DNA from 3 places in the Comamonas sp. C24C genome. Region 3 is predicted to be linked to each of the others. Evidence: predicted binding sites of a transcription regulator. Region 3 holds the regulator's gene; each other region holds the start of a gene.
The links. The regulator FNR, encoded in region 3, switches genes on or off when oxygen is low (the NO sensors DNR and NnrR bind a similar motif). The targets are predictions, from matches to a motif close to TTGATNNNNATCAA.
Positions count from the first base shown of each region.

Region 1: ACLBXN_RS23070 (universal stress protein) is a predicted target of FNR. The motif match lies at 4,021-4,034, and genes of this name have one in related genera.
Region 2: ACLBXN_RS08815 (PHA/PHB synthase family protein) is a predicted target of FNR. The motif match lies at 5,801-5,814, and genes of this name have one in related genera.

Region 1 covers NZ_JBKFBC010000016.1:19,191-27,045, reverse strand. Annotated here, with positions in the region: gene ACLBXN_RS23085 (MHYT domain-containing protein) at 1-594, shown strand, start outside; gene ACLBXN_RS23080 (AMP-dependent synthetase/ligase) at 661-2,607, shown strand; gene ACLBXN_RS23075 (Rrf2 family transcriptional regulator) at 3,029-3,547, opposite strand; gene ACLBXN_RS23070 (universal stress protein) at 4,157-4,603, shown strand; gene ACLBXN_RS23065 (hypothetical protein) at 4,871-5,146, opposite strand; gene ACLBXN_RS23060 (DUF2938 family protein) at 5,166-5,657, opposite strand; gene ACLBXN_RS23055 (helix-turn-helix domain-containing protein) at 5,737-6,165, shown strand; gene ACLBXN_RS23050 (tripartite tricarboxylate transporter substrate binding protein) at 6,443-7,441, opposite strand; gene ACLBXN_RS23045 (M20 aminoacylase family protein) at 7,444-7,855, opposite strand, start outside.
Region 2 covers NZ_JBKFBC010000003.1:422,622-430,476, reverse strand. Annotated here, with positions in the region: gene ACLBXN_RS08830 (bifunctional enoyl-CoA hydratase/phosphate acetyltransferase) at 1-882, opposite strand, end outside; gene ACLBXN_RS08825 (DUF3141 domain-containing protein) at 879-3,197, opposite strand; gene ACLBXN_RS08820 (phasin family protein) at 3,367-3,840, opposite strand; gene ACLBXN_RS08815 (PHA/PHB synthase family protein) at 4,015-5,718, opposite strand; gene ACLBXN_RS08810 (type B 50S ribosomal protein L31) at 6,061-6,306, shown strand; gene ACLBXN_RS08805 (hypothetical protein) at 6,480-7,855, shown strand, end outside.
Region 3 covers NZ_JBKFBC010000002.1:486,140-493,994, forward strand. Annotated here, with positions in the region: gene ccoN (cytochrome-c oxidase, cbb3-type subunit I) at 1-1,286, shown strand, start outside; gene ccoO (cytochrome-c oxidase, cbb3-type subunit II) at 1,306-1,938, shown strand; gene ACLBXN_RS05900 (CcoQ/FixQ family Cbb3-type cytochrome c oxidase assembly chaperone) at 1,957-2,094, shown strand; gene ccoP (cytochrome-c oxidase, cbb3-type subunit III) at 2,122-3,033, shown strand; gene ccoG (cytochrome c oxidase accessory protein CcoG) at 3,116-4,558, shown strand; gene ACLBXN_RS05915 (FixH family protein) at 4,674-4,979, shown strand; gene ACLBXN_RS05920 (hypothetical protein) at 5,352-5,615, shown strand; gene fnr (fumarate/nitrate reduction transcriptional regulator Fnr) at 5,781-6,503, opposite strand; gene hemN (oxygen-independent coproporphyrinogen III oxidase) at 6,773-7,855, shown strand, end outside.

The DNA of each region.
Region 1 (7,855 bases), on a different contig from region 3:
CCGGCCGCATTAGTCACCCAGCATGATTACTATCTGGAACAGCATGAAGCCGGCCAGCGCAATAACGCGCCCCCTCTGCAGAACAAGATTTCAGAGGTGCTGGGTCAGCACAAGGACGGTACGCTGGTTCCAATGCGTCTGGCATTGAGCCAGGCCGAGGCACGGGGTCAGCGGATGTATGTGGGTCTTCTGACCAACCTCTCGGACCGCAAGCGAACCGAGCGCCAATTGCATATCGCAGCCACGGTATTCGATCATTCCCACGAAGGCATGGTGGTACTGGATGCGAACCGAAAAATCGTGGACATCAATCCGGCTTTTGCGCGTATCAGCGGCTTGAAGCGCCAGGCCGCCAAGAACAAGGAGTTCGCCAGCCTTTTCATCCGTGGCGATGACGATTCGGATGTCCAGTGGTCGCAGATCTGGACGGAAATCGGTAGAAAAGGACACTGGCAAGGCCCGTGCGTCATGCAACATGACATGAACCGGCACCAAATTTCTCTGACGGCAGTGCGCGACGAGCAACAGCGCCTGCACCATTACATTGCCGTCTGCTACCAAAGCATCGATATCCCGCTCGGAGCGGCATTCTGAGTCCCGAATTTTCATAACGCTATCATTCACGTAGCGGGAAACTGCCTGCTTCTTGAAGGTAAGCGCATGAACCAACAAAGTGAAATCGACGTACTGGGCCTCCAGACAGAGAATCGACATCTGACTATCGAGCAGGTGCAGACCTTGCCGGAGCTCCTGGCCATGCGGGTCAGCGCCACGCCAGCGGCCGAGGCCTACCGGGAGTTCGACGAAGCCACGAATGCCTGGAAAAGCCTGAGCTGGGCCGAGACCGCCGAGCGCGTCGCATTGTGGAGCCGCGCCTTGTGCGCATCGAATCTTCCTGCCGGTGCAAGGGTGGCAATCCTGCTACCCAATGGCTTTGATGCGATGACCATCGACCAGGCCTGTCTGCGCTGCGGCTATGTGCCCGTTCCTCTGCATGCCATCGACAATGCCGGCAGCATTGCCTATATCCTTGCCGATTCGGCTGCGTCGTTGCTGGTTGTGGCCGATGCCAAGGCCTGGCAAAAAATTTGCGCTACCGGTCAGGAGCTGCCCGAACTTCAGGCCGTGATCCACGCACAGCAAGGCCGTACCAACGAGTCACCGAGCGCCTCTCCCATACCTGCCGAACAAGCAGAGCAGGAGTCCGTGAAGACCCTGCAGCGAAAGCCGCTCATCGTCTTGTCCGCATGGCTTCAGGCAGGTCAACGGTATACCTCTGCCCTCCCCGAGCCACCAGACAAAACACAGCTGGCAGGCATTGTCTATACCTCGGGTACGACCGGAAAGCCCAAGGGGGTCATGCTCACCCATGACAATGTGGTCAGCGACTTGCACGCTGTGATGCAACGTGTGAAGGCTTTTCCCGAGGACGTCTTCCTCTCGTTTCTGCCGCTCTCACATACTTTCGAGCGCACTGCTGGCTACTACCTGGCCATTGCCACCGGCTCTTGCGTGGCCTATGCGCGTTCTGTCGCACAACTTGCGCAGGATATGAAGCAGGTCAAGCCGACCGTGCTGATATCCGTGCCTCGCATCTATGAACGTGTTTATGCCAAGGTTCAGGAATCGCTTGCCTCCAGCAGCTTCAAGCGCAAACTGTTCGAGGCGGCAGTCAACAAGGGCTGGGAGAGTTTTTGCGCTCGTCAAGGCATCCCCTTGAGCGAGCAGCTCGATGCCCAAGCAAGCTGGGCTTCTGCCTTGCCAGCCTGGCTGCTACGCAGGCTTGTCGCACAACCCCTGCTCGCACAGTTTGGAGGCCGGCTACGCGTGGCCGTGAGCGGCGGAGCCCCTTTGTCTCCGACCATTGCGCGCTGTTTTCTGGGTCTGGGCCTGCCCATGCTGCAAGGTTACGGAATGACCGAAACCGCCCCTGTGGTCAGTGCCAACGGCCTCGACGACAACTGGCCCGATACCGTTGGCCGGGTGCTGCCGGGTATTGAAGTCCGCATTGGCGATGATCAGGAACTGCAGGTCTCTGGCCCTGTGGTGATGCGCGGTTACTGGAACCGTCCAGAAGACACTGCCAAAGCCTTTACTGCCGACGGCTGGCTCAGAACCGGGGACCAGGCCGCCATCGAAAACGGTCGCATCCGAATCAAAGGTCGAATCAAGGAAATCATTGTGACGTCGACGGGTGAGAAAGTGCCTCCCAATGATGTGGAACAAGCCATCCTCGTCGATCCCCTGTTTGAGCAAGTGTTTGTGGTGGGCGAGGATCGTCCTTTCATCGCCTGTATCGCCGTTGTCAGCCAAGTGGAATGGGAAGTGCTTGCCAGGAGTGTCGGACTGAACCCGGATGACGCTTCCAGCCTGCACCATGCCGCAGCTGAGAGAGAAGCACTTGCCAGAATAGAAAAGCAGACACGCAGCTTTGCCCGTTATGCAGTGCCCAGAGCGGTCCATCTGGTCAGGGATAGCTGGAGCATTGACAATGGCTTGATGACCCCTACCCTTAAGCTCAAGCACAAGAACTTGATGGCTTACTACCAAGATGCCATCGAGCAGATGTATGGAAAGCCCATCGAAAGCTGGAAAACCAAAGCCTAGGAATGGGCCAATCCAGGGCTTGGGAGCCTTGGATTAATTCATGTAAGTTACATTAAATAGATCATAATATCTCTTGAAAGCTTGGGAGGCATACATGCACGGGCTAAAGAACTGTTGTTGTCCAAAGCCATGGCCCTGCAACCCTATGCTCAGGCAGTAAAAGTGCCCGCTCGACTATGCAGCCTCCTGGACCCAGGAAGTGCTCAACATCCTCACCCGGTTGCTTGCAGTGTTGATCTTCGCCTCCGCCTCATTACGGCAGTAACACTCGCTTCAGCCGCTTCCTCGCACGGACGGCCTCCTGCTGACCGTAATTGCAGCATCGCAAATGCATAGAGCTATCACCCATGCATTCATGCAATGACTGATGGCGCTATATGAGCTGGCTAAGTTTCATTAATACCTGGGACAGTTGCTGATTTCACTGCTCATCCGCAGATATCTGCACGCCATTGCATGCTTGGCTTGCTTGATTGCATCCACTGCGCATAGCCTGCCCTGCACTCTCCGGAACATGAAAAGCACTAGGGGGACTACTGCCCGCGACCGCTCTCAGCGCATCGACTTTCCACTGCCCTACCCTCGCAGGCAAGAACCTGGCCGGTCGCCGCTGCCAAAGCTTCCACCAGCGCGAAGTCGGTCTCCATTCCACGCACCACGGCGCCGTGATCTGCTGCGGCATATGGGCAAGGCGCGTGCCACCTTCTTTGCCACGCACCGTGACTATCCAGCCTTGCAAGGCAAGTTGATGCATCACCTTCATCAAACGCGCCTCGGAAACTTCATAAGCCTGCTCAAGCTCGGGAATCGTGCACAGCCGCAGGGATCGTCGTGAGACACATCGAAGGATTCCGTTCAAGCGGATTGTCTGGACGTGATCGCTGACTGAGCTGCTGACAGTCCAGCAGGGGGGCCAATCAGCAATGGCACAGAGCGCCACAGGTACAAGGCAAAGGCCAGCCACCTTTATCGGCTGCGCCCAGGCCAAATACCTGCAGCAGCAGACCGTAACTTGCTTCCAGGTTTCGTCAGCATGCAGATTCTGGTGCCGTGTCGATCATTGATGCGAGTCCTTGAGCAGCCGCCAGGGAGTCAAGGCACAGTCGTCACGCCGTCATCAATACGGAACCGACCTTTCTGCAGATAAGGGCCGCCAAGCAGTTGGACCGCACGGTGTTCAGTACGGTGATGCAGCGTGGGCAGCTCAACCGCTATTTGCTGAACCAGAACCACAACAGCAAGGGCCGCCCCACTCTACCCCACGCCCGGTCGATAGAGCCAAACCAGATGCATGTCAGCTACAACAACCTGCAGCAGCGCATTCCACGAAGGAGGCGTCAAGAGTACTGTTTTGATAGCTTCCATCGCTTTATGGGTAAGCGATAGAGGCGCTTTTGATTACTTTTCAAAGTTTTGATTGTTATCAAGAAATCGTCTGGATACTGACTTTGTGTGTTGCTTTGGCCGGCCCGGAGTGTGAGTATGAATACGGCATTCGATCGAATTCATTGGTCAACAACAGGCGCGCTGACGCGCCAGGAGGCGGGATATGTTCAAGCACATTTTGATTCCTACGGACGGCTCGAAACTCTCCGAGGCCGCGCTACGCGCGGGCATGCAGCTGGCCAAGGAGCAAGGTGCACAGGTAACGGCGCTGTATGTAATGCCGGATTACACCGCCATGATCTATGGTGCCGAGGCGATGATGGCCTACAACTCTGCAGAAATGGCCAAGAGCGCCGAGAAGGAAGCCGACCAGGTGCTCAAGATTGCGACGGACATCGCCGCGGCCGAGGGCGTGGACTGCAAGACCGCGCGGGTGACGAATCTCTCTATCAACCAGGCCATCATCCACCAGGCGCAAGACAGCCGTTGCGATCTGATCTGCATGGCATCGCACGGCCGCAAGGGTATCGCCGGCATTCTGCTGGGCAGCGAAACCCAGCGCGTGCTGGTCAACAGCAGCATTCCGGTATTGGTGCATCGCCCCGTGTGATTCACCAACACTGCGAGTGAAAGCCTCAGGCGCTCCTCTCGCCCGAGGCTTTCACCCTTGAAGGATTGAACCAGATCGCAAACATCACCCCCTACGAGCGAATCACCTATCAATGTGTACCGGCGAAACAGCTGCCACTGGCTGATGACTGTGCCAGCCCGATTACCGCGACCCAGGCCATTGGTTCAACCTGCCTGCGTTCTATCAGCAGTCAAAAAGGCAGCAGCACCACGAGCGTGATGGCATTGAACAGCTAGGGGTTCTGAATCAGGGAACAACCCTGCATTGAAAGTCTGACTTCCGTTCTGTTGCTGGGCAGAAAACAGCAGCTCCCCATGTGAATGTCAGCCATGTATTCGCAACCTTCGTTGGCATGAAAGTCAGCGCCGAGATCGAGCTCATCGCCATAAATGGCAGAACCTTGTTGCTCAAGGTCGCGAGCCATGACAAAGCAGCTTGATGGGTGAAGGCATACGCCGGCGTGCAATCCTTTACGCCGCTCGCTTTATGCAGGGTCTTGGCAAGACGCAGAGCATTCTGCATTTGCTGCGCAAATCGAAACCTAGATCAAGGCAATTGCTTTCGCACAAAGATAGAGACTCCCTCCAAAAACAAGATGCGTAGCCAGTCCCACCGCGCGGTTGCGCCACGGACGGGGTGTTTTTCCGCTAGCCACTCCAGCTCCTAGCGCTGGCTGCAGAACGAACCAGGGCAGCGCCACGGTTGCTGCGCCAAATACCAGCGCGGGCACCAGGGCAGGAGCCTCTGTCCACGAAGGATCCGCAATACACAAGAACGTCATGGCAAACAGGATGCCGATCAGGTAGTGCACCGTCCAGCCAATGATTTTTTCGCCATGCGCAGCGGAAGCTTCTCCAATGGACTGGTGGAACCAGGTGCCGCTTCGCCAGTGGAGGCACCAGCGTCCAAGCAGTGCGTAATTCAGGGTGGCAACGCCCATGCGGCGCAGCATTTCAGACCACAGGTCCATCAGCAATGTCGCGCCGATACCGACAGCCAGAGCCGGTGCAAAAATACTCGTCAGACTAATCATTTCCTAGCATCGCTTCTGAGGATTACAGTGATGTAAACCACTGTAGGTGCTCAAGTGCACTTGAGCGCAATAGCTGAATATGGAAATCTCAGAAGTAGTAAAAAGAACCGGGCTACCCCCATCGACACTTCGCTTCTACGAAGAGAAGGGATTGATACATTCCATCGGCCGACAGGGACAGCGACGCCTGTTCGATGCTCAGGTACTAGAGCGACTGTCAGTCATCGCTCTTGGGCGCGCTGCCGGGTTCTCACTGGACGAAATCCGCTCAATGCTGCCCCCTGACGGCAAAGTGCAGGTCAGTCGCGAAATGCTGCTTGCCAAGGCAGATCAGGTGCAGCAGTCCATCAAGCGGCTGAAGGCCGTGCGTGACGGCTTGCGGCACGCGGCCAATTGCCCCGAGAAAAATCATCTGGATTGCGCTACGTTTCAAGGACTGATGCATGCAGCCCTGGCAGGGAAAATCACGCCATTAACAGTCGCAGCCAGCAAAGCCAAAGGGGTTTGAGCTCTTGCCCTGATGGTTCACCGAGCAAACCACAGCCAAGCTCTGCAGGTCCCCCAAGCCTGCAAGAATGTCCGCCGAGACAAACGTTCTGGATCGCCGCATCCCGGCCGTGCCTGCTAGTGGCACCCCGCCGGTCATGTCCTGGAAGAGTCAGTCGCAAAGCTTGGCGAGCTGAGTGCGACCTTTTGAGCTTCAGGCAGCCCAGGCTGAACTTCGTGCGCGCGCCGCTGGCCGCCGCACTTGCCAAAACGTCCTGTACGGCGTCAGCCTTTCCTGCTTACTGCGGCTGGAGTTGAATGTTTTTGGCCATGGCGCGAAATTTGACGGTGTCTTCTTTGAGTTTCCGCTCCGCCTCAGCCAGCGTCTGGGGCTGCGGCGCTTCCGATCCGGTGGCCGCAATCTGACGCCGTACCTCGGGATCACGCAGCACTTCGGCCAGTGCCCTGTTCAGACGTACCACCATGTCCTCGGGAGTTTTACGGCTCACCATGAGGCCGGCCCAGGTGGAATGGCTGAAGTTCTTCAGAATCTTGCCTTCTCCAAGAGCGGGCACGGAAGGATCCAGCTCGCTGCGTGTGGGAGCCAGCCACCCGATGAGCCTCAGGCGCCCCTGCTCGGACATTCCCTTGAAGCTCGTTGCATAGGGCAGGATGGCAAAGTCGATGCTGTTTCCTCCGACATCCTGCACCATGGGGGCCATGCCCTTGTAAGGCACATGTGTGACGTGGATCTGGGTCTGCTGCGCCATGCTTTCAGCCAACAGGTGATACATGGAGCCCATGCCGACGCTGCCATAGGACAGACCTTTGTCCTGGGACTTGGCATAGGCGATGAATTCATCGACGTTGCGCACGGGCAGTGTGGCACGTGTCAGCAAAACCAGCGGATTCACTGCCACTTGGCCCAGCATGCGAAAGTCTTCGGCTCTCAGCTTCACGGCGGCGTTGACCATGGGCGAGAGAATCACCTCGTTGGGCGAGCCGAGAAAGATCATGTGCCCGTCAGCGGGCGCGTTCAGCACCTTCTGCGCGGCCAGTGAACCGCTTACGCCGCCCAGGTTGTCCACGATGACTTGCTGATTCAGGGCCCGACCCAATGCCGCGCTTATCGCTCGGGCGATGGAATCCGACAGGCCTCCGGCCGGGTACGGAACGAGCAGAGTCACCACACGCTGATCGGCTGCCCGCGCAGCGCCCATTGCGAATGTGGCCACACACAAGGAACCAAGCGACAGGACGAGAGCATGTCGACGGAAGATGGAGTCTGGTTTTTTCATGATCAGCTTCGGGCGCGGGTTGAAAGAAAGGAATGGGCCAGAGCCGTCCAGAATGTGGCGCCGGTTTCGAGGTTGCGATCGTTGAAGTCGAAACTGGGGTTGTGCACATTGCAGGGTCCCGAGGCGCAGCCATGTGTGTGACCGTTGTCACCATTGCCTATGAAGAGGTAGCAACCAGGGCGCTCTTCCAGCATGTATGCGAAATCTTCACTCGCGCACAGCGGATCGGCATTGGCTACGACCCGTGCGTCGCCGAACAGCGACCGGGCTATATCCATCGCAAACTGGGTTTCAACGGGAGAGTTGACCAGCACCGGATAGCCGCGTTCATAGGTGATGTGACACTGTGCGCCAAAGCTGTCGGCCTGACCTTGCGCCACCGCCCGAATCCGCTCCTCCAGCAGATCGCGTACC
Region 2 (7,855 bases), on a different contig from region 3:
TGCGGCCTCGATGGAGACCGCATTGTCGAAAGCCAGCGGGCCGTCCAGCACGCCTCCTGTGATCTGGCCCCGGTCGGCCATCTTGCACAGCGCGGCCGCATCCAGGGTTGCGGGCATGCTGGGGTTGACCGTCTCGACGGCAGCGAGAATGGCCAGCTTGGGTCTGGCCACTCCCAGGACCTGCGCGAGCTCGATGGCATTGCGTGCGATATCGGCCTTCTGCAAGAGATCGGGGGCCAGATTGATGGCCGCGTCGGTGACGATGAAGGGGCGTGGATAGCTGGCCGTCTGCAGCACAAAGCAATGGCTGACACGCCTCTTGGTGCGCAGCCCGGCACTGCCAGCAACGACAGCGGCCATCAGCTCGTCGGTGTGCAGACTACCTTTCATCAAGCCCTCCAACTCGCCGCTGGCGGCAAGCCTGGCGCCATGCTCGGCGGCGGCGTGGCTGTGCGGCACGTCCTCGATGCGCAAGCCCTGCAGCTCGAACCCCTGCGCCAGCGCAATCGCCTCAAGCTTGGCGCGCGGAGCGATCAGGACCGGCTCGATCAGCCCCAGCCGATGCGCGTCGAGTGCCGCGGACAGACTGATCGCATCGCAGGGATGAACCACGCCCATGCGCACCGGCGGCAACTCCTTGACGGCCGCCAGCAGCCGGATCAGGCCATGATGGGTGGCCACGTCCAGCGGCTGCTCCGCCCCGCCCGAAGACAGGTCAGCCACCTGCGGTGACGCTGTGGTGAAAGCCTGGGCCTGCGCCTCGCGGGCACAGTGCAGGGTCAACGTGCTCGCATCACGGGCGGCAACGGTGACATGCAGGCTGTCGCCGACAGCCAGGCCATCGAACGGCTCCCGCATCCCCTCTGGACTCGATTGACTCATCGCACTCCTTTCTTGCCGCGGCTTGCGGCCGGTTGACGTCGCGCGGCAGGCTTGGGCCGCGTGGCGGTGGCAGAAGCCCGGGCCGGCGCCAGCTGCGGTACCTGAGCCTCGTCCATCGGGGCCTGCTGCGCCAGCGCGGCCTGCACGAACAAGGCCTGCACCTGCTGCAGAGCGCTTTTCACGGCCTGCTGCTCGGCCTTCGCTCCCGTATCGATGGCCGCCATGCTGGCAATCGCCTGGCTGGCCTTGCGTATGGTGTCGGCAGGCGTGTTCTTGAGCAGGCCGGGAATGGCATCGATGGCGGCGCTACCGCATTGCCTCATCACCAGGGTCTGCTCGCGGATGGCGGCGCGCAGCTCGGCCAGGCTCCAGCGCCCCGGCGCCTCCTGCTCCAGCAATTGCGCGGCCAGATGGTAGTAGCGCTCGTCTACGGCGCGGCGCAGCGACAGCACGCTCAGCAAGCCGCGCAACGTGGCTTCGAGCACGCCGCCCTGATCCACACTTTCTTCGATCTGGCGCTGCCTGCCCGCCATCAGGGCCAGATGCTCGGGCGTGGTGCCAGGATGCTGGCGCACCGGCCCGCTTTCGCCATAGGCATGTCCGGCCAGTGCCTGCATCAGGGGCGAGCCGTAGAGCATGTCGAACCACAGGGTATAGATATGGTCGCGCCGGTCGCGAAAGTCATCGAGGGAGCGCTCCAGCGCGGCCGAGCCCTGCTGCTGCATCTGCAGCCAGGGATTGGCCTCGTCCACGGGCTGGCGATGTTCGCGTATGTATTCGGCACTGCCGCGTATCAGGGCGGCCAGCGGGTGCTGGCTGCTCCAGGCCTCGAACTGCAGACGCATGGGGTGCAGGGTCTGCAGCCAGCGCGCCGACTCGGAGGTGCTGAATGCGCGCACCCAGGGTTGCCAGAGGCTGCGGTACAGCGCCAGGTTGATGTCGGACACCCGGGCCGCCGCGTCGAAGCGGCGTTCGGCCTGGGCATCGGGTTTGACGATATCGCGCACTTCATCAAGGCCGCTGGCACGGATGCTCAGCAGATAAGGATCGTGGAGCAGCTTCTGCTCCTGTGCCGTAGCGTCGTCCACGCTGGCGCGGTAGATGCCTGCGGGCAGCAGATTGATCTGCTCTATGGCGCTGGCGAACTTGCGGTGCTGCTTGCTGCCGACCGCCCCCGACACAAAGATGCCCAGGTGGCCGATGCTGTCATGCATGCTGAAGATGATGGTCTGGTCATGCGCGCGCACGTCGTCGTCGCTGGCGTAAAGATCGGTGATCCAGCCCAGGGCCTGGGCCGGCGGCGTGATGTTGTCGCCATAGGAACAGAACACCAGGATCGGCGAGCGGATATTGCGCAGATCGATGCGCACCCCGTCCGAGGTCAGCAGCCGGGCCGTCGAAAGCTTATTGCCGATGAACAGGTTGTCGACGATGTACTGCATCTCCACATCGTTGAGAAAGACATAGCCGCCCCAGTATTTCTCGAAGCCTATATAACGCTCGGCCTCCGTGTCGGCATTGGCATAGACCTTGTACTGCTTGCTCCACAGCGTGTTGGCCGGATCGAGCTGCTCGAAGTTCTGCACCAGATGGGCGCCGTCGAAGCGGCCGTTGCCCAGATCGCTGCTCAGCGCCGTCATCCAGCTGCCTCCCAGGAGTCCACCCGAGTAGCGCATGGGATTATCTCCGGCCCAGTATGACAGGGGCGCTCCGGCGACGATGATGGGCCCGAACAGCTCGGGCCAGACCGCTGCCGTCATCAGGATCTGCCATCCTGCCTGACAGTTGCCGATGACCGCGGGCTTGCCCTCGCTCTCGGGGTGCAGCTCGGCCACGCGACGCATGAAGGCCGCCTCGGCACGCATCACGTCCTCCACCGTCTGGCCCGGCACCGGGTCGGGCAAAAAGCCGACGAAGTAGCAAGGGTGGCCGGCCTCCAGCGCTGCGCCGATCTCGCTGTGCGGCTTGAAGCCGCCTATGCCGGGCCCATGGCCCGCGCGTGGATCGATCACGACGAAGGGTCGCTTGCCCGGATCGGCCGGCTGATTCTCAGGCGCCTGAATGCGCACCAGGCCATAGTTGACGGGCCTGGGAAGTTCCAGCCCCGACATCACCAGCTCGGCAGGGAAATTCAGCACATTCGGCGTCCTGGCCTCGCGCTGCATGCGGTACTGATCGCCGACCTGGCGCTCGATATCGGCATACAGCACGCTGCGCTGGGCAGCATCCAGCGCATAGGCTGCGGCGGCTCGCCACCATGTCAAAGGATCGACAGATCCCTGAGTCGATGGGCCGGCCTCGCTAGGTTTGCTCATATCGTGCTCCCGAAGTCACAAGCTTCTCGCGAGAAGACTCAAAAACAATAGCTGTCGGCGCTTTATGGCTCAGCCAAACGCCGAAAAGCCGGAATTCCTACCATGACAAGGCCGCAGATCATCCGGCGACGAAGCGGCAGCCATGCTGCGGCCCCGCCCCTCTTTCTCCTTACTTCTGTGCCGTCTTGCCGCCCTTGGCCTGAGCCGCGTCCAGGCCCGGTGGCGTCCAGACGGACAGCCACTGCTTGAAGATGTCCTGCAGCGGCAAAGCGGGCAGATTGGACGAGCCGTCTGCACGCATGGCGTCGGCCACGGCCTTCTGCCAGGCCTCCAGGGCTTGCTGCAGACCGCTGGCAAAAGCCTGCTGGTTCCGGATCGCGATATCGCTGGCGCTCCTGGCATCGCTCATGCGATCTTCAATCCTGCGCATGAAAGCCTCGGCGGGCAGGCTGGCCAGTGATTGCCAGTCCTCGGCCTTCAGCAGGCTTTGCAGCTCCGACGTGGTTTCGCTGATGCCGGTAGCACTGCTGTGCTGCGCCGCTTCCAGCCAGCGATGGCCACTCTCACGCATCAGCTGAGCGATGCGCAGTTGCAGCTCGGCATTGGCCTTGAACAGACTCAGGGGGGTCGCTTGGATGCTCATATCGGTCTCCCTATGGTGATGGTGGTGCCTATCGAGAGGCTGGCGGACCGTCCGGCCTATCACCGTGACCAGACGGCCTATGAAAACTCCGTGACCTGCGCAAACCCGGATGGCGCATGGCGTTTCGTGCAGAGAAATGCCCGTCGTGCATCCTGGTCGGCGCAGGTCTTCAACTCAATGCTCAAGCACGTACCGGCCCGGAGCGTCATACAAAGGCTTGCCGCTCTTGCCGCCCATGCGCGGCGCAGCCAGCGGCGTACCGGATCTGCTTTGGAGCCAGGCACTCCATGCCGGCCACCAGGAGCCCTGGTGCCGCTCGGCTTCCTGCTGCCACTGCGCGGCAGGCATGTCCTGTGCACCGGCGGGACGCATGCGCAGCTGGTAACTGCGGCGCGGATGGCCGGGCTCGCTGACAATGCCGGCGTTATGGCCGCCGCTCGTCAGCACAAAGGTGATTTCGGCCGCAGTGCGATGGTGCAGCTTGTATACCGATGGCCAGGGAGCCACATGATCGGTAAGCGTTCCCACGCTGAAGATGGGCACTCTGAGATCGAGCAACGAGACCGGCCTGCCGTCGACCGGATAACGGTTTTCGCTGAGATCGTTGTTCAGAAACAGACGACGCAGGTATTGCGAGTGCATCCTCGCAGGCATGCGCGTGGCATCGGCATTCCAGGCCATGAGATCGCTCATCGGCGCACGCTCGCCCAGCAGGTAGTGATCGACCATGCGCGACCACAGCAGATCCTGGGAGCGCAGCATCAGGAATGCGCCGGCCATCTGCTCGGCGCGCAGATAGCCTTGCCGGGCCATCTGGGCCTCAAGCAGGCTGATCTGCGCTTCGTCGATGAACAGCCCCAGCTCGCCAGGCTCGGTGAAATCGGTCTGCGCGGCCAGGAGGCTCATCGATGCCAGACGGTCGTCGCCGTCGCGCGCCATCGCTGCTGCAGCAATGGCCAGCAGGGTTCCGCCCAGACAATAGCCGGCCGCATGCACTTTCTTGCCCGGGACGATGCCGGTAACGGCATCCAGCGCAGCACGCCAGCCCAGCTCGACATAGTCGTCCATGCCCAGCTCCCGGTCATCGGCATCGGGGTTCTTCCAGGAAACGCAGAACACCGTATGCCCCTGATCGACCAGATACTTGATCAGCGAATTGCCTGGGGATAGATCCAGGACGTAGTACTTCATGATCCAGGCAGGCATGATCAATACCGGCTCGGGGTGGACCTTGTCGGTGGTGGGCGTGTACTGGATCAGCTCCATCAGCCGGTTGCACAGCACCACCTTGCCAGCCGTGACGGCCACATCGCGCCCTGGCTGGAATGCTTCGGAACCTGCAGGCGGCTGGTTTGCAATCTGGGCCTGCAGGTCTTCCATCAGATACTGCAAGCCGCGCACCAGATTCGCCCCGCCCTCTTTGAGGGTACGCTCCTGAACAATCGGGTTGGTGGCAAAGAAATTCGCAGGCGAGCACATATCCAGCCACTGCTTGCCCCAGAACCCGACCAGGCGCGCGTGATGCGGTTCAACACCGGCAACGCCCTGGCTGGCAGCCTGCCACCAGCGTTGCTGAGCGGCAAAGCCCGCACTGATGGCATTGAACGGCCATTGCTGCCATTGAGCCGCCTTGAAGAGGCGATCTGGCTCAGTGGTCCTGGGTCCGCCATAGCAAAGACTTGCCCATTCCTCCAGCGCCAGCCAAGCGAGATCCAGTCGCTTTCCCGGACTGATGGCAAGATTGCCTGCCCAGTCCAGCCAGGCCTGCCATTGGGACTCGGGGGAAACCGACAGCCACTGCTGCGCCCACATCGCACGCACAGCCTGATCAAGCTGCTGGCTGGAACTGAACTGCGTCTCGGCCTCGCGGTCACCCATAGCGGCCCCTTTTTGCTGCATGGCAATAACGCAACATCTTATGTGCTGAAGAAGTTGTTGCATAGTCACCTCCCAAGGAGGCTTGAGCTTCATCAAATCCAGGTTGGCAAGCACTGCGGCGCCAGATGCCGGATGGCGCGGGCTGCAGCGCGGCAGGCAGAAGAACTCGGCGCCCAGACCTGCAGGCAATATCGGCAATGGCCTGCAAACGGCGGGCTCCGGCCACCGCCGGCCGGCTCGTCAGGCACCGATTTCCCATTGTGTGCAATAATGGAGAGCTTTTATGCGGAAAGTACACCGGACAGGCTGGTGCGGCTCCCGCACTTGACCAAAGGAAAGATCATGAAAGAAGGCATTCACCCCAATTACCGCGAAGTTCTGTTCGTTGACATGTCCAACGGCTTCAAGTTCGTGACACGTTCTTGCGTTTCCACCAAGGAAACCGAAAACTTCGAAGGTAAAGAGTACCCTCTGTTCAAGCTGGATACCACTTCTGAATCGCACCCCTTCTACACTGGCACACAAAAGTCGGTGGACAACATGGGTGGCCGCGTGGAGAAGTTCCGCAACCGCTTCGGCAAGAAGTAAATCTTACTTTTTTGCTGAAAAGGCAGCTCGGGCAACCGTGCTGCCTTTTCTTTTTGGGAGCTGCCCTGCAGCACCCCAATGCTCCTATCATCGGAGCACCAAGCGCTCCGAACCCGGGCGCTCTCGCCTGATCAGGCCGTGCAGACTCGCACCGCCGCTACCGGATTGATTGCGTGAACCAGCCCACACCTGCCATTGTTGCCCAAAGCGCCGTGCGCCGACTGCCGCGCTGGGCCCTGCTTTTGCTGTGCCTGGCCTATGTGATTCCCGGCTTTGTCATGCGTGGCCCCTGGCGCTCCAACGATATGGAGGCCTTTGGCTATATGCGCGAGCTGGCGCTAGGTCATACCGACTGGCTGTCTCCCACGCTTTCGGGTCTGGCTCCCAGCATCGATGGTCTGCTGCCCTACTGGCTGGGCGCCTTGTCCCTGCTGGGCTTCGAGTGGCTGCTCGGCGCTGAAATGGCGGCGCGCCTGCCGTTCATCGCCTTGCTGATCCTGACCCTGGGAGCCACCTGGTGGGGCGCCTACTATCTGGCCCGCACGCCAGGCGCACAGCCCGTCGCCTTCGCCTTTGGCGGAGAGGCGCAGCTGATCGACTACGCCCGCGCCATGGCCGATGCGGCCTTGCTGGCCCTGGTTGCCTGCCTGGGTCTGGCCCAGCTCTCGCATGAAACCACCAGCTACGTCACCCAGCTGGGCTGCACGGCGCTGCTTTTCTTTGCGGCGGCAGCCATAGCCTATCACCCGAGGAAGTCAGCGGCGGCCCTGATATTCGGCCTGCTGGGACTGGCCCTGAGCGGAGCCCCCACGCTTGCCGTGCTGTTCGGACTGGGCGGCAGCGTGATCGCCTTCACCCAGCGCAGCTGGGGCGACAATCCTGGCCGCTCACACCGCCAGGCACGCCTCTGGGCCGCAGCCTGGATGGCCGCCACGGTGCTAGCCGCCAGCCTGACCACCGCACTGGATCAATGGGTCTGGCATCTCGTGGATTCGCTCAAAGACTGGAGCGCACTGCTGCAGCTGCTGTTGTGGTTCTGCTGGCCTGCCTGGCCCCTGGCTTTGTGGACGCTGTGGGTCTGGCGCCGCCAGATTGCCTACCCCGGCCACAACCCGCATCTGTCCATCGCCCTGCTGTTTGCCACCGTCCCGGTGGCCGCCTGCCTGAGCAGCACCCCGGCCGATCGCGCCCTGCTGCTGGGACTTCCTGCCATCGCCACCCTGGCCGCCTTCGCCCTGCCCACCTTCAGGCGCAGCATCAGCGCGCTGATCGACTGGTTCACACTGCTGTTCTTTACGGCATCCGCGATTGCCATCTGGGTGGTCTGGCTGGCATTCCAGACCGGATTTCCACCCAAGATCGCCGCCAATATTGCACGCCTTGCCCCGCAGTTTGAAGCCAGCATCTCCTGGCCCACGGTCATCGTGGCACTCGTCGCCACTGCCGGCTGGTTTGCACTGGTGGTCTGGCGCACTTCGCGCAACCGCGCAGCCATCTGGAAGAGCCTGGTGCTGCCAGCCGGCGGTGCCACGCTGAGCTGGGTGTTGTT
Region 3 (7,855 bases):
CCTGGCTGAGCTACGGACGTCTGCGTCCGCTGCATACCAATGCCGTGATCTTTGCCTTTGGTGGCTCGGCCTTGTTCGCCACCAGCTACTACGTGGTGCAACGCACCTGCCAGACCAAGCTGTTCATGCCCAAGCTGGCCAGCCTGACCTTCTGGGCCTGGCAACTGGTCATCGTGGCTGCGGCCATCAGCCTGCCCCTGGGATACACCCAGGGCAAGGAATATGCCGAGCTGGAATGGCCCATCGACCTGTTGATCACCGTGACCTGGGTGTCCTATGCCATCGTGTTCTTCGGCACCATCGGCATCCGCAAGGTCAAGCACATCTATGTGGCCAACTGGTTCTTCGGTGCTTTTATCCTGGCCGTGGCCTTGCTGCACGTGGTCAACAACGTCTCCATTCCTGCGGGCTGGATGAAGAGCTACTCGGCCTATGCCGGCGTGCAGGATGCCATGGTCCAGTGGTGGTATGGCCACAACGCCGTGGGCTTCTTCCTGACCGCAGGCTTCCTGGGCATGATGTATTACTTCATCCCCAAGCAGGCCGGTCGCCCCGTGTATTCGTACCGCCTGTCGATCGTGCACTTCTGGGCACTGATCTTCACCTATATGTGGGCCGGCCCTCACCACCTGCACTACACCGCGCTGCCCGACTGGGCCCAGTCGCTGGGCATGGTGTTCTCGCTGATCCTGCTGGCTCCCAGCTGGGGCGGCATGATCAACGGCATCATGACGCTGTCGGGTGCCTGGCACAAGCTGCGTGACGACCCCATCCTGCGCTTCCTGATCGTGTCCCTGTCGTTCTACGGCATGTCCACCTTCGAAGGCCCGATGATGGCCATCAAGACCGTCAACGCGCTGAGCCACTACACCGACTGGACCGTGGGCCACGTGCATTCCGGCGCTCTGGGCTGGGTGGGTCTGATCACCATGGGCTCTCTGTACTACCTGATTCCCCGTCTCTTCGGCCGCGAAAAAATGCACTCCGTGCCCGCGATCGAGCTGCACTTCTGGATGTCGACCATCGGCATCGTGCTGTACATCGCCGCGATGTGGATTGCCGGTGTGATGCAGGGCCTGATGTGGCGCGCCATCAACCCCGACGGCACGCTGACCTACACCTTCGTCGAAAGCGTGAAGGCGACCTATCCCTTCTACGTGATTCGCGTGACCGGCGGTCTGCTGTATCTGGGCGGCATGCTGGTGATGGCATGGAATACCTGGAAGACCGCAATGGCCGGCCGTTCCGTCAAGGTGGCAGTGCCTGCCGTGGTGGCTCACGCCTGAGCATTGAGGAGCAAAAGCAATGTCTGATCAAAATAACGCAGTTCCCAAGAGCTCTTTGCACGAGAAGATCGAGACCAGCAACTTTCTGCTGATCGCGCTGACGCTGTTCGTGCTGACCATTGGCGGTCTGGTGGAAATCGTGCCGCTGTTCTTCCAGAAGTCCACGACCGAAGCCGTGGCGGGCCTCAAGCCCTACACACCGCTGCAACTGATGGGCCGTGACGTCTATCTGCGCGAAGGTTGCTACAACTGCCACTCGCAGATGATCCGCCCCTTCCGCGCCGAGACCATGCGCTACGGCCACTACTCGGTGGCTGGCGAGTTCGTCTACGACCACCCCTTCCAGTGGGGCTCCAAGCGCACCGGCCCCGATCTGCACCGTGTGGGCGGCAAGTACAGCGACGAATGGCATCGCATCCACCTGAACAACCCGCGTGATCTGGTGCCCGAGTCCAACATGCCTGCCTATCCCTGGCTGGAAGCGACCAAGGTGGATGACTCTGCCGTGGCAACGCGCATGAGCGCCTTGCGCAAAGTGGGTGTGCCTTATACCGATGCGGAGATCGCCGGGGCTCAGGCCGAAGTCAAGGACAAGACCGAGATGGAGGCCGTGATCTCCTATCTGCAGGTCCTGGGTCGCGCCGTCAAGTAACAGAGGAGGGACTGGAAAATGGATATCACCACCATGCGTGTTCTGGCCACACTGGCTTCGCTGGCGTGCTTCGTGGGCATCTGGTGGTGGGCGTTTGCCCGCCGTAACCAGGCCCGTTTCGACGAGGCAGCTCAGCTTCCCTTCCTGGAAGACTGAGTCTGATCACTACAACGAGAACATCCCATGAGCGACTTCTTTAACAACTTCTGGTCCGTGTATATCGCGGCTGTTTCGCTGATCGGCATCCTCGGCTGCTTCTTGCTGCTGGTGCTGGTGGCGCGCCGCAAGGTCGTTCCTTCCGCGGACAACACCACCGGTCACGTCTGGGACGAAGACCTGCGCGAGCTCAACAACCCCATGCCCAAATGGTGGATGGGTCTGTTCGTGATCACCGTGGTCTTCAGCCTGGCCTACCTGGTGGCCTACCCGGGTCTGGGTTCCTTCAAGGGCGAGCTGGACTGGACCCAGTATGGTGCTTATGACAAGGAGATGGAAAAGGCCCGTGTCGACCTGGAGCCCATGTACGCCAAGTTCGTCAGCATGCCCACCGAAGAAATGGCCAAGGACCCCCAGGCCATGGCCATCGGCGAGCGTCTGTTCATGAACAACTGCGCGCAATGCCACGGCTCCGATGCACGCGGCAGCAAGAGCTTTCCCAATCTGAGCGACGGTGACTGGCTGCATGGCGGCACACCCGACAAGATCAAGGAAACCATCACCAACGGCCGCATCGGCGTGATGCCTCCCATGGCAGCTGCCGTGGGCTCGGCGGAAGATGTGCGCAATGTGGCTCACTATGTGCTGAGCCTGTCGGGCAGCCCCCACGATGCCGTCAAGGCTTCGCAGGGCAAGTCCAAGTTCGTGGCCTGCGCGGCTTGCCACGGCATGGATGGCAAGGGCAACCAGGCGCTTGGCGCACCCAACCTGACCGATGACATCTGGCTGCATGGCTGGGGCGAGTCCGTTATTGTCGACATGGTCAACCATGGCAAGATGAACGAGATGCCTGCTCAGAAGGACAAGCTGACCGAGGCGCAGATCGCGGTGCTGGCCTCCTATGTCTGGGGGCTGTCCAACGCAAGCGCCCAGAAGTAAGACGGGTGATGAAGGCGGTGCCAAGGCACCGCCTTTTTCGCGTTTGAGTTTTCAGTAATTACAAAAATATTAAGGAACTGCGATGCCCTGCGATCCGGAGAAACCTCGCAAAGTCATACCGATCACGGCTGAGCCTGTGGACGGCGGCCAGGAATATATGCCCATGTTCGCCTCCGAACAGAAGGTGTACTCGCGCGCCATCAGTGGCGTCTTCTCGCGCTGGCGCTGGATCATGGTGTTCCTGACCCAGATCGTCTTCTACGGCCTGCCGTGGCTGCAGTGGGGCGAGCGCCAGATGGTGCTGTTCGACCTTGGGGCACGGCGCTTCTATCTGTTCGGGCTGGTGCTCTACCCGCAGGACTTCATCTACCTGACAGGGCTGCTCATCATCAGCGCGCTGGGGCTGTTTCTGTTTACCGCGGTGGCCGGGCGTCTGTGGTGCGGCTTTTCCTGTCCGCAGACGGTCTATACCGAGATCTTCATGTGGATCGAGAGCAAGGTCGAGGGAGACCGCAGCGCCCGCATGCGCATCGACAAGCATGGCTGGACCTTCGAGAAAATCTGGAAGAAGTCGCTCAAGCAGTTCCTCTGGATTGTTCTGTCCCTTTGGACCGGATTCACCTTTGTCGGCTACTTCGTGCCCATCCGTGAACTGGGTGTGGAGCTGATGGCCTTCCAGGGCAGCTGGCAGATTTTCTGGGTGCTGTTCTACGGCTTTGCCACGTACGGCAATGCCGGCTATATGCGCGAGCAGGTCTGCAAGTACATGTGCCCCTATGCACGCTTCCAGAGCGCCATGTTCGACAAGGACACCATGATCGTCAGCTACGACGTCCAGCGTGGTGAAGCGCGCGGGCCGCGCAGAAAAGACGTGGACTACAAGGCGCAGGGTCTGGGTGACTGCATAGACTGCAAGCTTTGCGTTCAGGTCTGCCCCGTGGGCATCGACATCCGCAAGGGGTTGCAGTACGAGTGCATTGGCTGCGGTCTGTGCATCGATGCCTGCAACTCCGTGATGGACAAGATGGAGTACCCGCGCGGCCTGATCCGCCTGACCACGCAGAACGCCGTGGCCAAGCTCTGGAAGCAGGCGCAGGTGATACGGCGCATCTTCCGCCCGCGCGTGCTGATCTACTCGACCGTGCTGCTGGCGCTGAGCGCAGCCATGATCGCCAGCCTGGTACTGCGCGAGCCCCTCAAGGTCGACGTGATTCGCGACCGCGCCGCGCTGTCGCGCATCGTGGCTGGCGGCAAGCTCGAAAACGTCTATCGCCTGCAGATCATGAATGCGACCGAGTCCGAGCAGCGCTATCGCATCAGCGCCACGGGGCTGGATCAGCTGGAGGTAGTATCCGAGCAGGAAGTCTCGGTAGGTCCGGCCGAGACGCGCGGCATTGCGGTGCGCCTGCAGATCCCCTATGGCTCGGCTGCTTCCGGCTCGCACCCCGTGCATTTCAATGTGGATGCGCTGACGGCTGGGGCCGGACGCATCTCCGAAAAGTCCGTGTTCCTGGTGCCGCGCTAGGCCTGCGGCATGCATCGCGACAGCCACGCAAGGGCATCGCGAATCAGCAACAATTGATGCTGCCCGATTGCAGATTTGCAATTGGGCAGCCAGATTTCTGAAAAGAGGTTTAACCATGTCGGCAGCACAAGCCAAGGCCCTGCAAAAGGCCAAGATCATCCACCCCGAGGACGGCAAGCCCTGGTGGAAGTTTGCCCATGTCTGGCTCGTCATCGCCGGTCCCGCCGTGGTGGTGGTCGCGGGCATCGTGACCGCCTATATCGCCATGAGCAAGCCGGATCCCGTGATCGACCCCGACTACTATCGTCACGGCATTGAGATCAACCAGCGCCTCACCGAGAGCGAAAAAAGCCTGGCGCCAGCAGTGACGGGGCGCAACCATGCCGCGACGCCGGCCAAGGACCATCCGCTGGATCGCTGACCGAGATTTCAACGCATCCCAAGGCCACTTCCGCGGCCTTTTTTTGCGGCCCTGGTTGCAGGCTTTTCTGTAGCCGGTGTGCCGTGACGGCGTTCTATGTCTTGGTCGACAGAAGAGTCGGGAGGGCCCCTGCAGTTCTCGGCTGCCGGCAAGGGATGGCCGGGTGGAGTTCAACAACAGGAGCGCATAGCGCTTTGTTAAAGGCTATTTCAGATAGATATAGACCTCAAATCGATACACATAAAGCGCTGGAAGCTCTTCAAATAATAGCGGTCCAGGGTTTCCCATCTGAGTGCATGCCCTTGGTATGTCTGGGAAGGTCATGGCAATTGTGCAAAATAGGTTCAAACCCACAGGCCAAGGAGAATCGCGATGGATGCTCGACGCTGGATGTGGATTGTCTGGCCGGCTTTTCTGGCCGCGGCAATCATGGAAATGGTGGTATTTGCCTTTGTGGACCCGCTGGATATGCACTGGCTGGGCTCGCCACTGGAATGGTCGCGCAATGGCATTTACACCCTGGCCTTTTTTGCCTTCTGGGCGGTCACCGTGTTCAGCGGACTGATGACCGTCATGCTGGGGCGTTCGGCCAGCGATCTGAACCAGGGCATAGTCTCGGAGCCCCTGGTCGAGTAAGGTGCTGCGCACAGGACCGCAGTTTCGAACAGGTGGCGGCTCCGGATGGAGGGGCTGGCCGCTCGCTGTGTCGGCGGCCCTGTTAGCGGAAACTCCTGGCAGGCATTCGCCGCCATCAAAAAAGCCCGCTGTCTGCGGGCTTTGTCTTGAGGGCTGCTGTCGAAGTCAGTCCTGGCATTGCTGGCTGTTGACGATGCGCCTGAGCGCCTCGGTATCCAGAATGCGCAGATGGCGCTGTCGGACTTCGATGATGCCTTCCTCGGCGAACTTGGAGAAGGTGCGACTCACGGTCTCCAGCTTGAGGCCCAGATAGCTGCCGATTTCTTCACGCGTCATGCGCAGTACCAGCTCCGACTTCGAAAAGCCGCGTGCCGACAGACGCTGCACCAAGTTCAGCACAAAGGCCGCCAGACGCTCTTCGGCACGCATGCTGCCCAGCAGCAGCATCACGCCATGCTCGCGCACGATTTCGCGGCTCATGACCTTGTGCACATGATTTTGCAGTGCCGTGACTTCGCGCGAGAGCTGTTCGAGCTTGTCGAAAGGCATGATGCAGACTTCGGCATCTTCCAGCGCCACGGCATCGCAGGTGTGGTGGTCGTTGACGATACCGTCCAGACCGATGATCTCGCCGGCCATCTGAAAGCCCGTGACCTGGTCGCGACCGTCTTCGGTGGCCACGCTGGTCTTGAAGAAGCCGGTGCGAATGGCGTACAGCGAGGTGAACTCCTCGCCGTTGCGAAACAGCAGCCCGCCCCGTTTCACCTTGCGGCGCGTGGCCACAATTTCGTCAATGCGCTCCATTTGTTCATCGTCCAGGCCCATGGGCATGCACAGTTCACGCAGATTGCAGTTGGAGCAGGATGCTTTGATGGTCTGAAGATTCATGGGCTTTTCAGCAACGGCACAGACAGACTTGGAATGGAGAGTCGCGCCGGTCATTGACCTCGTAGTTAGTGATGAGTTGGATCAAATTGTCGCAGTACTTGCCTTGCGCTCTCTTGATATTCATCAAGGACAGTTGGATTGCCTTGGGGCACATTGTTTGCATTCATTCAAAAACATGTGCTTCTGCCCATTATGGGCATGATTTCCAGGATCTGATTTTCTTTGAAATCTGCTCAATGTGGAGTGTGGGCGCACCCTAACTTTCAGTTATGACCGCAGTCACGCCCGAGTTGCTGAGCCGCTTTGATATTCCCGGCCCGCGCTACACATCATTTCCAACAGCCGACCGTTTTGTTGAGGCTTTTGGTGCAGACGACTATATCCTGGCATTGAAACAACGCAAGACGCATTCGAGCTCACGTGCCTTGCCTTTGTCCGTTTATGTGCATGTGCCATTTTGCGAGTCGCTTTGCTATTACTGCGCCTGCAACAAGATCGTGACCAAGCATCATGAGAAGGCTGCCGAATATCTGGATTATCTGGGCCGTGAACTGGCCATGCATACCGAGCATTGCGGCAAAGGCCAGCTGGTAAGCCAGTTGCATCTGGGAGGCGGTACGCCGACCTTCTTCAGCGATGCCGAACTGCAGCAGTTGATGCTTCTGATGCGTGAGCATTTCAAGCTCGATCCAGCCGGCGAGTATTCCATCGAGGTCGATCCGCGTACCGTGAGCAACGAGAGGCTGAAGACACTCAAGGACATGGGCTTTAATCGCCTGAGCTTTGGCGTGCAGGATTTTGACCCCGCGGTGCAGAAAGCGGTGCACCGGGAGCAGCCAGCCGAGCAAGTCTTTGAGCTGGTGGCCGAGGCCCGCCGTCTGGGCTTTGTCTCCATCAATGTGGACCTCATCTACGGTTTGCCCAAGCAGACATCCGAGTCTTTTGCGCGAACGCTGGCCCAGGTCAACGAGTTGCGTCCCGACCGTATTGCTCTGTATGCCTATGCGCATCTGCCCGAGCGCTTCAAGCCGCAAAGGCGTATTGCATCGGCTGACTTGCCCATGGGACAGGAGAAGCTGAACATGCTCTCCGGCGCAATTGATGCCTTCATGAATGGCGGCTATGTCTATGTGGGCATGGATCACTTTGCGCTGCCCGACGACTCTCTGGCCATCGCCAAGCGTCAGGGGCGCCTGCATCGCAACTTCCAGGGCTACAGCACCCAGCCCGATTGCGACCTGATTGCACTGGGCGTATCGGCCATCGGCAAGGTGGGCGCCACCTACAGCCAGAACGTCAAGACCCTGGAAGAGTATTACGACGCCATTGATGGCGGCATGCTGCCCGTGCAG